Regions from separate parts of the Paraburkholderia sp. XV genome, predicted to be linked through region 2. Evidence: riboswitches for the same ligand, from Rfam matches in the RefSeq annotation. Region 2 holds a riboswitch; each other region holds the start of a gene.
What was found. A riboswitch is a leader RNA that binds a small molecule or an ion and turns the genes downstream of it on or off. The one in region 2 is predicted to bind glycine.
Positions count from the first base shown of each region.

Region 1: another riboswitch for glycine. It lies ahead of gcvT (glycine cleavage system aminomethyltransferase GcvT); the one in region 2 lies ahead of KFO72_RS04080 (D-amino acid dehydrogenase).
Region 3: another riboswitch for glycine. It lies ahead of KFO72_RS06000 (D-amino acid dehydrogenase); the one in region 2 lies ahead of KFO72_RS04080 (D-amino acid dehydrogenase).

Region 1 covers NZ_JAGUUD010000002.1:50,740-54,667, reverse strand. Annotated here, with positions in the region: gene gcvP (aminomethyl-transferring glycine dehydrogenase) at 1-130, opposite strand, end outside; gene gcvH (glycine cleavage system protein GcvH) at 198-578, opposite strand; gene gcvT (glycine cleavage system aminomethyltransferase GcvT) at 682-1,800, opposite strand; glycine riboswitch at 1,890-2,030, opposite strand; glycine riboswitch at 2,081-2,194, opposite strand; gene KFO72_RS01480 (hypothetical protein) at 2,448-3,263, shown strand; gene KFO72_RS01475 (hypothetical protein) at 3,286-3,645, opposite strand; gene KFO72_RS01470 (oxidoreductase) at 3,742-3,928, opposite strand, start outside.
Region 2 covers NZ_JAGUUD010000005.1:16,060-19,987, forward strand. Annotated here, with positions in the region: gene KFO72_RS04070 (porin) at 1-720, opposite strand, end outside; gene KFO72_RS04075 (LysR family transcriptional regulator) at 1,123-2,064, shown strand; glycine riboswitch at 2,139-2,229, shown strand; gene KFO72_RS04080 (D-amino acid dehydrogenase) at 2,410-3,633, shown strand.
Region 3 covers NZ_JAGUUD010000007.1:61,229-65,156, reverse strand. Annotated here, with positions in the region: gene KFO72_RS06005 (DUF779 domain-containing protein) at 228-599, opposite strand; gene KFO72_RS06000 (D-amino acid dehydrogenase) at 623-1,876, opposite strand; glycine riboswitch at 2,017-2,105, opposite strand; gene KFO72_RS05995 (RidA family protein) at 2,313-2,771, shown strand; gene KFO72_RS05990 (MFS transporter) at 3,057-3,928, opposite strand, start outside.

The DNA of each region.
Region 1 (3,928 bases), on a different contig from region 2:
CTTCGAGCATCGACTGCTGATCGGCCGTGTCCGGGCCGATGTGCCGTTCGGCGAAGGCGTCATGCACTTCGAGCGCGGCGAGCGAGAGAGGAGTGCGGTTCATCAGACGATCCGGGTGTTCGAGCTTCATGGAATGTTCCTGCTGGCGCGGCTTGCGTCTGTCATTGCGAACGCCGCGCCGGTCGTGAGTAAGTGGCTTATTCGCCGATCGACTTGCCGTACGCGGCGGCGTCCATCAGACGGTCTTCCGACGCGCCCGCTGCCGGCTTGATCTTGAACAGCCAGTTGTCGTACGGCGCGCTGTTCACGGCGTCGGGCGTATCGGCGACGTTCTGGTTCGCCTCGATGATCTCGCCCGAAACCGGTGCGTAGATATCGGAGGCGGCCTTCACCGATTCGATGACGGCGACGGTATCGCCTGCCGAGACGGTCTGGCCCAGCTGCTGCACTTCGAAGAAGACGATGTCGCCGAGTGCTTCCTGCGCGTGGTCGGTGATGCCGACCGTCAGCGTGCCGTCCGCCTCGGTGCGGACCCATTCGTGCGATTCGGTGTATTTCAGATCGGCCGGGATGCTCATCGGATGCTCCTATGCGGTAATTCGGTTGATTTAAATGGTGGGACGCACGCGACGTTTTCGTGTCTGTCCGGTGTCTGTCTCGTGACGCTCATCGTGTGACCGATCAGCCGACGAGCACTTTGCCGTTGCGCACGAATGGCAGTTTAACCACGCTGGCGGGAAGTGCCTTGTCACGGATCTGAACGTGGACGACATCGCCCGGCTGCACGCCCTTCGGCACGCGCGCAAACGCAATCGATTCCTGCATGGTCGGCGAGAACGTGCCGCTGGTGATTTCGCCGTCGCCTTGAGGCGTGACGACCTTCTGATGCGCGCGCAGCACGCCCGCTGCCTTGCCGTTGTCCTTGTGCAGGATCAGGCCGACAAACGACGACTTCGAACCGTCCGCTTCGAGCTTCGCGCGGCCGATGAAATCGCGCGGCGCGGACAGGTCGACCGTCCATGCGAGGCCGGCGTCGAGGGGTGACACGTTGTCGTCCATGTCCTGGCCGTACAGGTTCATGCCGGCTTCGAGGCGCAGCGTGTCGCGCGCGCCGAGACCGGCCGGGCGCACGCCCTGTGCCTGCAGCGCGTTCCACAGCGCTTCGACGTGATCGGCGGGAACGATGATTTCGAAACCGTCTTCGCCCGTGTAGCCGGTGCGCGCGACGGTAAGTTCGCCAAACGGCGTATCGGTGACGCGCGCGGCGTTGAACGGCTTGAGGGCTTCGCTGGCGGCGCGCGCGTGGGGCACGGTCGCCCAGACTTTTTCGCGCGCATTCGGGCCTTGCACGGCGACGATTGCGTAGTCGCGGCGCGGCTTGATGGTCAGGCCGAAGCCTTGTTCGTCATTGAGCTTGTTGAACCACGCGACGTCTTTCTCGGCCGTACCGGCATTCACGACGACGCGGAAATGATCTTCGCCGAAGTAATAGACGATCAGATCGTCGATCACGCCGCCTTCGGGGTTGAGCAGACAGGAGTAGAGCGCCTTGCCCGGGGTTTGCAGCTTGCCGACGTTGTTCGCCAGCGCGTGCTCGAAGAACGCGCGCACACGCTCGCCCGTGAAATCGACGACGCACATGTGGGATACGTCGAACATGCCGGCGTCGGTGCGCACGGCGCGATGTTCTTCGATCTGCGAGCCGTAGTTGACGGGCATGTCCCACCCGCCGAAATCGACCATGCGGGCATTGAGCGCACGGTGCGTGGCGTGGAGCGGGGTGTGTTTGAGTTCGGTCATCGGGGCCTCGGGGCGTCGCTAAACAGGAAAGGCCATGCGGCGAAACCCCTCGCGGCCTGATCCCATCTCGGGCCAACGAGCGATAACTGCATGCCCCCTCTGTCCTCGATACCTGAGAGATTGCGCTGCCGTCAGCGAGTGCTGATGGGCTGGCGCGCGCCCCTTCGGTGGGCAGCCTGCGCGTGCGGGTTAGTGCACGGGCGCTACTGCCGCTCTCCAGAGTGCGAAAAACGGGCGCTCATTCGAATGAGGTCGTGATGACCGGATGACGAGCGGGTTTTTCGACGCGGTCGGTCCTTTTGCCTGAGAGTTTGCGGGTGTGCCCCTTCGGCGGCGCTGGCTGCTGGGCGTTCTGAAAACGACAGCGGACGGCGCGCTCTCCCGACGCGTGCGGCGAATGTACGCGAGGGCCGGAGGGATGTCAAATCGGGGCGAGGGACCTTTTGGGAAGGCGGCTCGGCGGGCGGCGCAACCCCTCGCACAGTCAAAAAAACCCGGGCTGCGCGTTGCGGTCTGACATGGGGCGCGATCGACCGAACTGGTGCCGGATCTACCGGCTGATCGAGTAATTGGCTTGCCGGATTGCCCCGGATACTTGCAAAACGGCTGCATGCGGCCACTCGTGTCCACCCATCACCATCCAATCGATGACCAAGGCGCACATTTACCAGATCTACTATTCGGATCAGACGCGCAGCGGCCTGGACGAAGGTTTCATTCCGCTCGACAACGTCGGACAGCGGCCCGACTGGCGCGAGTACTGGCCAATCCGCCGCTTTCTGCAAGAGCAGACGCTGGACGACACGGCATTCTACGGTTTCCTGTCGCCCAAGTTCGCCGTCAAGACGAATCTCGAAGCAAGCGACGTTCATGCGTTTCTTGCCACGGTACCGGAATCGACGGATATCGTGTCGTTCTCACCCTTCTTCGATGCGGGTGCATTGTTTACGAACGTCTTTCTACAGGGCGCGCAGGGACATCCGAACGCATGGGGGCCGTTCGATGAAATCGTGCGACTGTTAAAGCCGGGCATCGAACTGAGCACGCTCATCATGGATTCGTCGAACAGCGTGTATTGCAACTACTTCGTCGCGAAGCCGCGCTTCTGGCGGCACTGGCTGGGCCAGGCGGAGATCGTGTTCGGGATCGCGGAATCGAACAGTACACCGCTCGGCAAGGCGCTCAACGCGTCGGGCCGCCACGCAATGGGCGATACGCCCGTGAAAACGTTCCTGATAGAGCGGCTCGTATCGTTGTTGCTCGCAACCGAGAAGCACTGGCAGGTGGCATCGTTCAATCCCCTACAACTGCCGCTGGTGTATCCGGGTTCAGGAAAGGTCGCGCAGGAACTCGTGATGCTGGATGCACTCAAGCGCGCTGCCGTCGGAAGCGGACGCGCCGAGTACATGACCGTGTGGTCTCAGTTGCGCGAGCGCGTCGTGGCCACGATAACGGGGCCCTGATCCCGCTCGCGCCGAAGTGCGATCAGCGGTTGATGGCCGCCGACGCCGTGTCCAGTTCCTGATTCAGCACGCGCTGCTCGTCGCCCGTGAGGCCGCCGCCGTGCTGTCCGGCCATGTCGTGCGCTTCGTGGCGGATCGTGTCGAGCCGGCGGTGCAGCGCGGCGCCGTCGGGCGGCGGAAAGTGACCCTGATTCACGCGCGCATCGATGCTGCGGCCCATGTTGTCGATGCGGCCGTCGACCTGTTCGAGGCGATGCACGGCCATTTCATGTGGATTCGGCGCGCGAGACGGCTCGGCGAGCTGCTGCGACGGGGAGACCACGCACGCGGCGAGCGACGAAACCAACGCGAAACAGCCCAGCGCGCGGACGATATGCTGCATATTCCTTCCTTTCTTTCTGTTTGATCCACATGGATGCGGGAGGGCCACGAAGGCCCATACCTGACGGGTGGCAGCGAAATCGCCGCCCCCCGACTGCTACGCCTCGCGCCTGAACGCCAGCCTCGCCCCTTCCTTCTCACTGCGATCCGCCAGTTCGATGATGGCCATCACGTCCACCGCGTCAGCCGCGCTGACCGGGAACGGCGCGCCATCACGAATCGACGCCGCCAGCGCGCGGTAGAACTCGACGTACGCGCCGTCGCGCGTCGGCAGTTCGCGCTGC
Region 2 (3,928 bases):
AAGGTTCTGGATCGCGCCCGAACTGTTGTTGGAATTCAAGCCCTGAATCTGCAGATAGGCAGCTGCGAATTGCAGGCTGGCGTACTTATAGCCAGCACCGACGCTATATGCGCGGTTGTTCGCAAAGCCGCTCGCATTGTTTGAGAAGCCATACAACGCGTTGAACGAAGCCCCAGCATAGTTTGCGCTTTGATACTTGACCGAATTGCTGATGCTGAACGTGCTGTTCAGGTTGTCGTTATCGCCGCGGTGCGCGAAGTACGTGCCGCCCCAGGTGCCGGCTGCGGAGACCGGGCCCAGATAATCGACAACCGAGTCGTACTGGCGGCCGAGGGTCAGCGTGCCGTAATCGGCAGCAGACACGCCGACGAATGCCTGGCGGTTGAACAGGCTGTTATTGGACTGATTGTTATTGGCCAGGCTGCCGTTGTTCACGTTGAAGCCGCTTTCGAGGTTGAAGACGGCCTTCAGCCCGCCGCCCAGGTCTTCCACGCCGCGCATGCCCCAGCGGCTTTGCTGCACGTTGCCGCTCGTCATGCCGACGGTTGCCTTCCCGTCGGTCAGCCCGCCCGGCGTCATGGGCGAATTGCGCGTGGCCTCGTTGCTCACGTAAGTCAGGCCCGCGTCGACGAGGCCATACAGCGTGACGCTGCTCTGCGCGTGCGCCGCACCCGCGAAGGCCGCCGAAGCAGCCGCGAAAATCAATGTGGTTTTTTTCATATTCGTGTTCCGTACTAAGCCTGGCGACTTGAATGAATGTGCTGTGCTCCGTGTTCGAGATAGCCGCGGCAAGTAGCGTTGAAAACTCGCGGCATGCGTCGATCACGCAAAGCGCACTATAGAGTCTGAGTTGATGTTTCGTTATGTTTAATAATTAAAAACTATTTTTTAGGAACTCAAAATAAATCCGATTTTTAATGATAAGAAGATGTTTTTTCTGATGAAAACCATCTCGATATTTAGTTTGAAAATGGCGCGGATTTGATTTTGTGTTGTGACATTGCTACGTTGCTCGTTTACATGGGTGATAATCGTATTTGCGGTGATTTAGGCTGTATCGCTGAATGGATTTGGTGATTTAATGTTGATATATATGTCTAATCTGTTTTATTTCTGTTGCTCATGCTGAATAAGTTGCAGGCAATACGAATTTTCTTAAGAGTCGCCGAGAACAACTCGTTCAGTCGAGCCGCTTCGAGTCTCAATCTTTCCAATGCGGTCGTGACGCGCTATGTGGCGCTGCTGGAGGCGCATCTCAATGCGCGTCTCGTCAATCGCACGACGCGCAGCGTGTCGTTGACGGAAGCGGGCCGCGCTTATGCGAGAGGGTGCCAGCAACTGCTGGAGTTGCTGGATTCGATGGAGTCGGCCGTGACAGAAGAGGCGGGCGAGCCCACGGGCACGCTCAAGGTCGCGGCGGCGGCCTCGTTTTCACTGGCGACGCTGGCGCCTTTGCTGCACCGCTACCGGATGCGTCATCCGAAGGTGAAGCTGGACCTCACGCTGCTGCATCATTCCGTCGATCTCGTCGAAGATGGGTTCGACGTCGGCATCGTCGCGTCGTGGCAGGTGAATGGCAGCACCCTGGTGAAGCGTCCGTTGCTGTCGGTGCGGCCCGCCGTCGTCGCGTCCGCCGGCTATATCGACCGGCACGGCGCGCCGGCCTCGCTCGAAGACCTTGCCTCGCACAGCTTCCTCGCGCCTTCGCGAGACATGCACGGAACCGAGTGGTCATTCGCGAGCGCCGACGGTCACGAGCGGACCTTGAATCTCGACTCGGTGTGCAGGGTGAACAGCATGATCATGCTTCGGCAACTGGTGCTCGCCGACATGGGCCTCGCCATCCTGCCCGAAGACTACGTCATCGGCGACATTGCGAACGGCGCGTTGCTGCGCGTGCTCGAACAGTATCGGGTGACCAACGGTCTCAAGGAAATGTCGCTCGTCTATCCCGGCCGCCGGCATGTGTCGGCGAAAGTGCGCACCTTCGTGGACTTCACGATCGAATACTTCCGGAGAGGTTTCGCGCCGGGTGCGCCGCGAGCCGACTTGACATCGAGCTGAGCCGTCCGGCGCAAGGTCGTCCGGAAGAGGGGCTTGCCAGCTTCTTTTGGCTTCGGTAAGGTCGCACTGTTCCACAACGCAGCACGGGAGAGATCGTCCCCAGCGGACGACGCCGACGGAGCAACCGCCCCGGAAACTCTCAGGCAAAAGGACCGTGCAGCTGGAACATCTGGAGAGCGGCGCCGTGCGCGCCCACCGAAGGGGAGCCCCCGCCGTTCGCGGCGCGCGGGCGAAACTCTCAGGTACATGGACAGATGGGGCATCGGCGCCGGCTGCTGCGTGCAGCAGCAAGAAGCGACAGCACGAAGCGCGGCCGGCGATGCTCAACGAACACTGGACCATGTCATGTCACGAATCGCCATCATCGGCGCCGGGATTACCGGCGTCACGACCGCTTACGCCCTTGCGCAACGCGGCTATCGCGTCACTGTTTTCGAGCGTCACCGCTACGCGGCGATGGAAACCTCGTTTGCCAACGGCGGGCAACTGTCGGCGAGCAACGCCGAGGTCTGGAACAGCCGCGCGACCCTCATCAAGGGTCTGCGCTGGATGTTCAGGCGCGACGCGCCGCTGCTGATGAATCCGCGTCCCGACTGGCACAAGTACAGCTGGATCGGCGAGTTCATGCGGCAGATTCCGCACTACCGCGCGAACACGATCGAGACCGTGCGCCTCGCGATTGCCGCGCGCGAGCATCTGTTCGGTATTGCAGCGCGGGAAGGCATCGACTTCGATCTCGAACGGCGCGGCATCCTGCATTTCTACGCGACGCGCAAGGAGTACGAGTCCGCGCTGAAGGTCAATGCGCTGCTGCGCGAAGGCGGCCTGGAGCGGCGCGCCGTCACGCCGGAAGAAATCCGTTCAATCGAGCCCGCGCTGCACGGCGAGTTCTACGGCGGCTTTTTCACGCCGTCGGATTCGACGGGCGACATCCACAAGTTCACGCGCGGTCTCGCCGACGCATGTGCGCGGCACGGCGTCGAGTTTCGCTACGACACGGCGGTGCAGTCGATTCACGAGGAAAGCACCGGGCGGCTCGTCGTCGCGAGCCAAACGCAAGGGCAGCGCGATGCGGCGGCGTTCGACAGCCTCGTGATCTGCGCGGGAGTCGGCAGCCGCGCGTTCGCGGCGATGGTCGGCGATCATGTGAACGTGTACCCCGTAAAGGGCTATTCGATCACCGTGTGTCTCGACGATGCGAAGAGCCAGCAGCACGCGCCGTGGGTCAGCCTGCTCGACGACAGCGCGAAGATCGTCACCAGCCGGCTTGGCGCGGACCGCTTTCGCGTCGCGGGCACGGCGGAACTGAACGGCCTGAATCGCGATATCCGTTCGGACCGCATCGAGCCGCTCGTGCGCTGGACGCGTGAGCATTTTCCCGGCGTATCGACAGCGCGTGTCGTGCCGTGGGCGGGGCTGCGTCCGATGTTGCCGGGCATGCTGCCGAAGGTTGGACGCGGCAAGCGCCGTGGCGTGTTCTACAACACAGGTCACGGTCATCTCGGATGGACGCTGTCGGCGGCGACGGCGGAGGGTGTCGCGCAGGCATTGTCGGCGTCGTCGGTATAACCGGCGCGTAGCGGACGATCCGCGCAGGCGGGCGGCCAGGACTTTCGAAGTCGAAACGCGAAGCAACGTGCGTGAGCGTTTGCGAGCATGCGTAGCCGCGAGCGTCTGGCTGCCCGCTTCATCGACGCGGAACCGTCACGAATGAATGACGCGTTTTGCGCGACAGTAATCGCGTCACGGCGGCGTAGCCGCTGACGCGTATCGAGCTATCAGCGCGGACCATCAGCGCGGACTATCAGTTCGGACTATCAGCGTACCGGCAGCAGTGCCAGCGACGCACGCCAGGATTTGTACT
Region 3 (3,928 bases), on a different contig from region 2:
ACGACGTCAGCGCGAGCAGGATCGCATTGCTCCGCACCGCCGCAAAGCGGCCCACAGTACCTGCAATCGCACACTGTGATTGGTCGTAGAACAGATATCAAAGCGATGTCACGAAGACCCCGTGGTCGGGAGAACGCCACGTTTCATATGTCGCTTCACAAAGCCGCGTAAAAGACAGCCGTCAGCGCCGATGTTTGGGATGCCTCAACCGGCGCTGACCCTTGCAGCTATCGGACGATTCCGAGTGCTTCGAGTTCCGCCTCAGAGAAAAGCCGCGATCGTGTCAGGAACCGTAGACCGGACGCCCGCTCCAAGGAGAACATTCCGCCGTTCCCGGGTATGGCGTCGATGATGACCTGGGTATGCTTCCACGACTCGTACTGCGCTTTCCCCATATAAAACGACACGCCCTCGATCTCTCCCAGACGAACGTCTGAGTCGCCGACTATAAGCTCACCTTCTTGCAAACACATCGGCGCACTTCCGTCACAACAACCGCCCGACTGATGAAACATCAACCTCCCGTGTCTCTTGCTCAGTTCCCGAATGAGCTTAATTGCTTCTAAGGTCGCCGTCACTCGTTGAGGAATTTCTGACATCTCATACTCCTTGGTTTAGCAGATCAAGCTACTTTCGTCGCCGTGCGCGCGGCATCGTGAATAACTGGGCTCATGAGAGAAGCCACGGTATACGCAGTTGCGGCTGAAAGCGTCCACCCCAAATGTCCATGACCTGTATTGTAAAAGACACCCGGAATCTTGCCTCGTCCTACACGCGGCAACATGTTGGGCAGCATCGGCCGTAAGCCGGCCCATGGCACGACTCGGGAAGTCGACATCTCAGGGAAATGCTTTCGCGCCCACGCGATGAGTGGGGCGACTCGGTCAGCACGGATGTCACGATTTACGCCATTGATCTCGGCCGTCCCAGCGATCCGAAAGCGATCGGCCCCCAAGCGGCTAGTCACAATCTTTGCTGCATCATCCAGAAGGCTTACCCAAGGCGCTGCAGCCCTGCTCTCCTCGTCATCAAGATAGACCGAAATTGAGTACCCCTTCACCGGATAAACATTGACATGGTCACCCAGTATCGCCGCGAATCCACGGCTCCCCACACCTGCGCAGATCACAATTTGGTCGAACTCATCGACCTGCTCTTGATCGGGGGTCGCTGACACAACCCGAAGGCCTCCCGCGGATAGAGGAGTGATATTCTGCACATTTGAGTCGAACCGGAATCGGACGCCGTGGCGTTCACACGCGTCTGCAAGACCTCTCGTGAACTTGTGTATGTCTCCGGTCGAGTCCGACGGTGTGTAGAAACCACCATAAAAATCGCCGTGTAGAGTTGGTTCGATTTTGCGTATCTCACTTGCCGATACGGCTTCACGGTCTAATCCTCCCGCTTGCAGGAGCCTATTTACCTTGGACGCCGCGTCAAAGCCCTTTCGATCCGCATAGAAGTGCAGAATCCCACGCCGCTCGAGATCGAAAGAAATATTCTCTTTCTTCGCGATCTCGAACAGGTGTTCTCGCGCTTGTAGTGCGATGCGCACCGTCTCCACAGTGTTCGCTTCGTAACGCGGGATCTGCTTCAGGAATTCGGCCATCCACGAATACTTATGGTACGAAGGCGACGGATTTAGAAGCAATGGAGCCTCCTTCGTGAGCATCCACTTAAGCCCCTTTAGCACCGTAGCACTACTGTTCCAGACTTCAGCGTTACTCGCGGACAGCTGCCCCCCGTTCGCGAACGATGTTTCCATGGCCGCGTAACGATGACGGTCAAAAACGGTAACGTTGAATCCCCGCGTGGCGAGGGCGTAGGCAGTCGTGACGCCGGTGATACCGGCACCGATCACAGCGACTTTCGGCATGGTCATATATCCAGATGGTTTAGTGTTCGCCAGAAAACTGGCGTCCAGGCCCCATCTGTCCATGTACCTGAGAGCTTCACTTCCCCTATATCAGAGAAGTTCCCCTTCGGTGGATGCGCTAGGCATCACTCTCCAGATGTTCGCGTTGTGCAGTCCTTTTTGCCTGAGAGTTTCCGGGGCGGTTGCTCCGTCGGCGTCGCCAAAATGCGATCTCTTCCGCACAGCATGTTCGAACCCCTACACCCTACCCCACACAAAAATCCTAAGCAAATGCTTTCTCAGTTCTATCGATTGTATGAAGCGTAGAAATGCGAAACATCCAGAGCCCATCTCTTAATTCTTGACTTCTTATAAATGTTGCATATAAGGTAAAAGGTGCGACCTTCACGCACGCCACAACTTCATTGCATACTAACGAAACCATTCTCAAGACACTATGGATCAACTCATCGAATCAAGACTTAGGAAAGCGAATCTCACACTTCCTAACGCAGTCAAACCGTTTGGAGCCTATGCAAATGTGAGCCAAGCGGACGGACTGATCTACGTATCCGGGATGGCCGGCTTTTTGGATGGAAAGCTAATTAAAGGGATAGTCGGCGACTCGATTGATGTCGAGCAGGCGGCTTTCGCAGCTCGACAAACCATGCTAATGACACTTGCATGCCTCGATGAAGCGATTGGTCTCGGAAAGATAAGCCGCTGCATCCGGCTCACCGTGTATTCGCGAACGACAAGCGACTTCGAACAGCATCCGGCAGTCGCCAATGGTGCTTGCGATGTTTTGTCTAGTGTCTTTGAAGGCCAACCGCTGCCGGCTCGAACCGCGATCGGCGTGTATACCCTTCCCATGGGTATCGCGGTCGAGATCGATAGCGTATTCAAATTGAGCTGAAAGAAGATTGGCGCACTTCGGGTGCCAATCCCTAATACCGCGAGGTCGAAACCTCAACGACCGCCTTACTCTACCAACGCACACAACGCGGATTACACCGCACGTTGTCGCATCCCTCGCGGCCTGGCTGCGGGGGATGCGACGAGAGAGTATCTGTCCGCTATTCAGGACGGTTCATTACGGCCCTCAAGATTGAGAAAAGCACGTATACCTGATCCCATACTGGTACTCAGGCAACCCAAGCGTAGCGAGGCATATTCCGCCAAACCCGGCCGCCCTTTCCCTTTATGCTTCAATATTGCGACTTTTCGTTTCTGGGAGAAATAGCAGACCGACGACGAATGAGACCGCTGCGATCGACACTGGATACCAGATGCCTGCGTAGATGTTCCCGGTAGCGGCGACAAGCGCAAACGCAGTCGTTGGCAGGAAACCTCCAAACCAGCCATTGCCGATGTGATACGGCAGAGACATCGCGGTGTATCGGATCCGCGTCGGAAAAAGCTCGACCAATGTTGCTGCGATCGGACCGTACACCATGGCGACGAGAAACACCAAGCCTGTTAGCATCAACATAACCATTGGATAGTTGATCTGACTCAGATCGGCTCTGGTCGGATATCCCACCGCGCTTATCTGCCTGCCTAGCGCTCCATTAAACTCCTTAAGCTTCGCCTTGCGCTCGACCGGACTCAGGGTCGCCCCTTCGAAGCTTGAAATAACTTGATCGCCGACTCGCACAGAAGCGACGGTACCTGCTGGTGCAGCTTGATTCTTGTAGCTAACGGACGCCTTGGCAAGGAAGGACTTGGCGATATCACAGGAGTTCACAAACTCAGACGTGCCAACCGGATTAAATTGAAACGAACATGTCGCCGGATCCGCAACCACGACCACGGGCGCGCGCTGCTGCGCCTCGGCGAGAGCAGGATTTGCATAGCGTGCCAAACCATGGAATAGCGGAAAATAGAGAAGCACCGCAAGCAGGAATCCGGTGAGCATGACCGGCCGCCGCCCGATTCGATCCGAAAGCGATCCGAACAGGACAATCAAGGGTGTGCCGATAACCAAAGCACCTGCAACCAGCAGGTTCGCCGTAACTGACTCCACCTTCAACGTCTGGGTCAGAAAAAACAGAGCGTAGAATTGACCCGCAT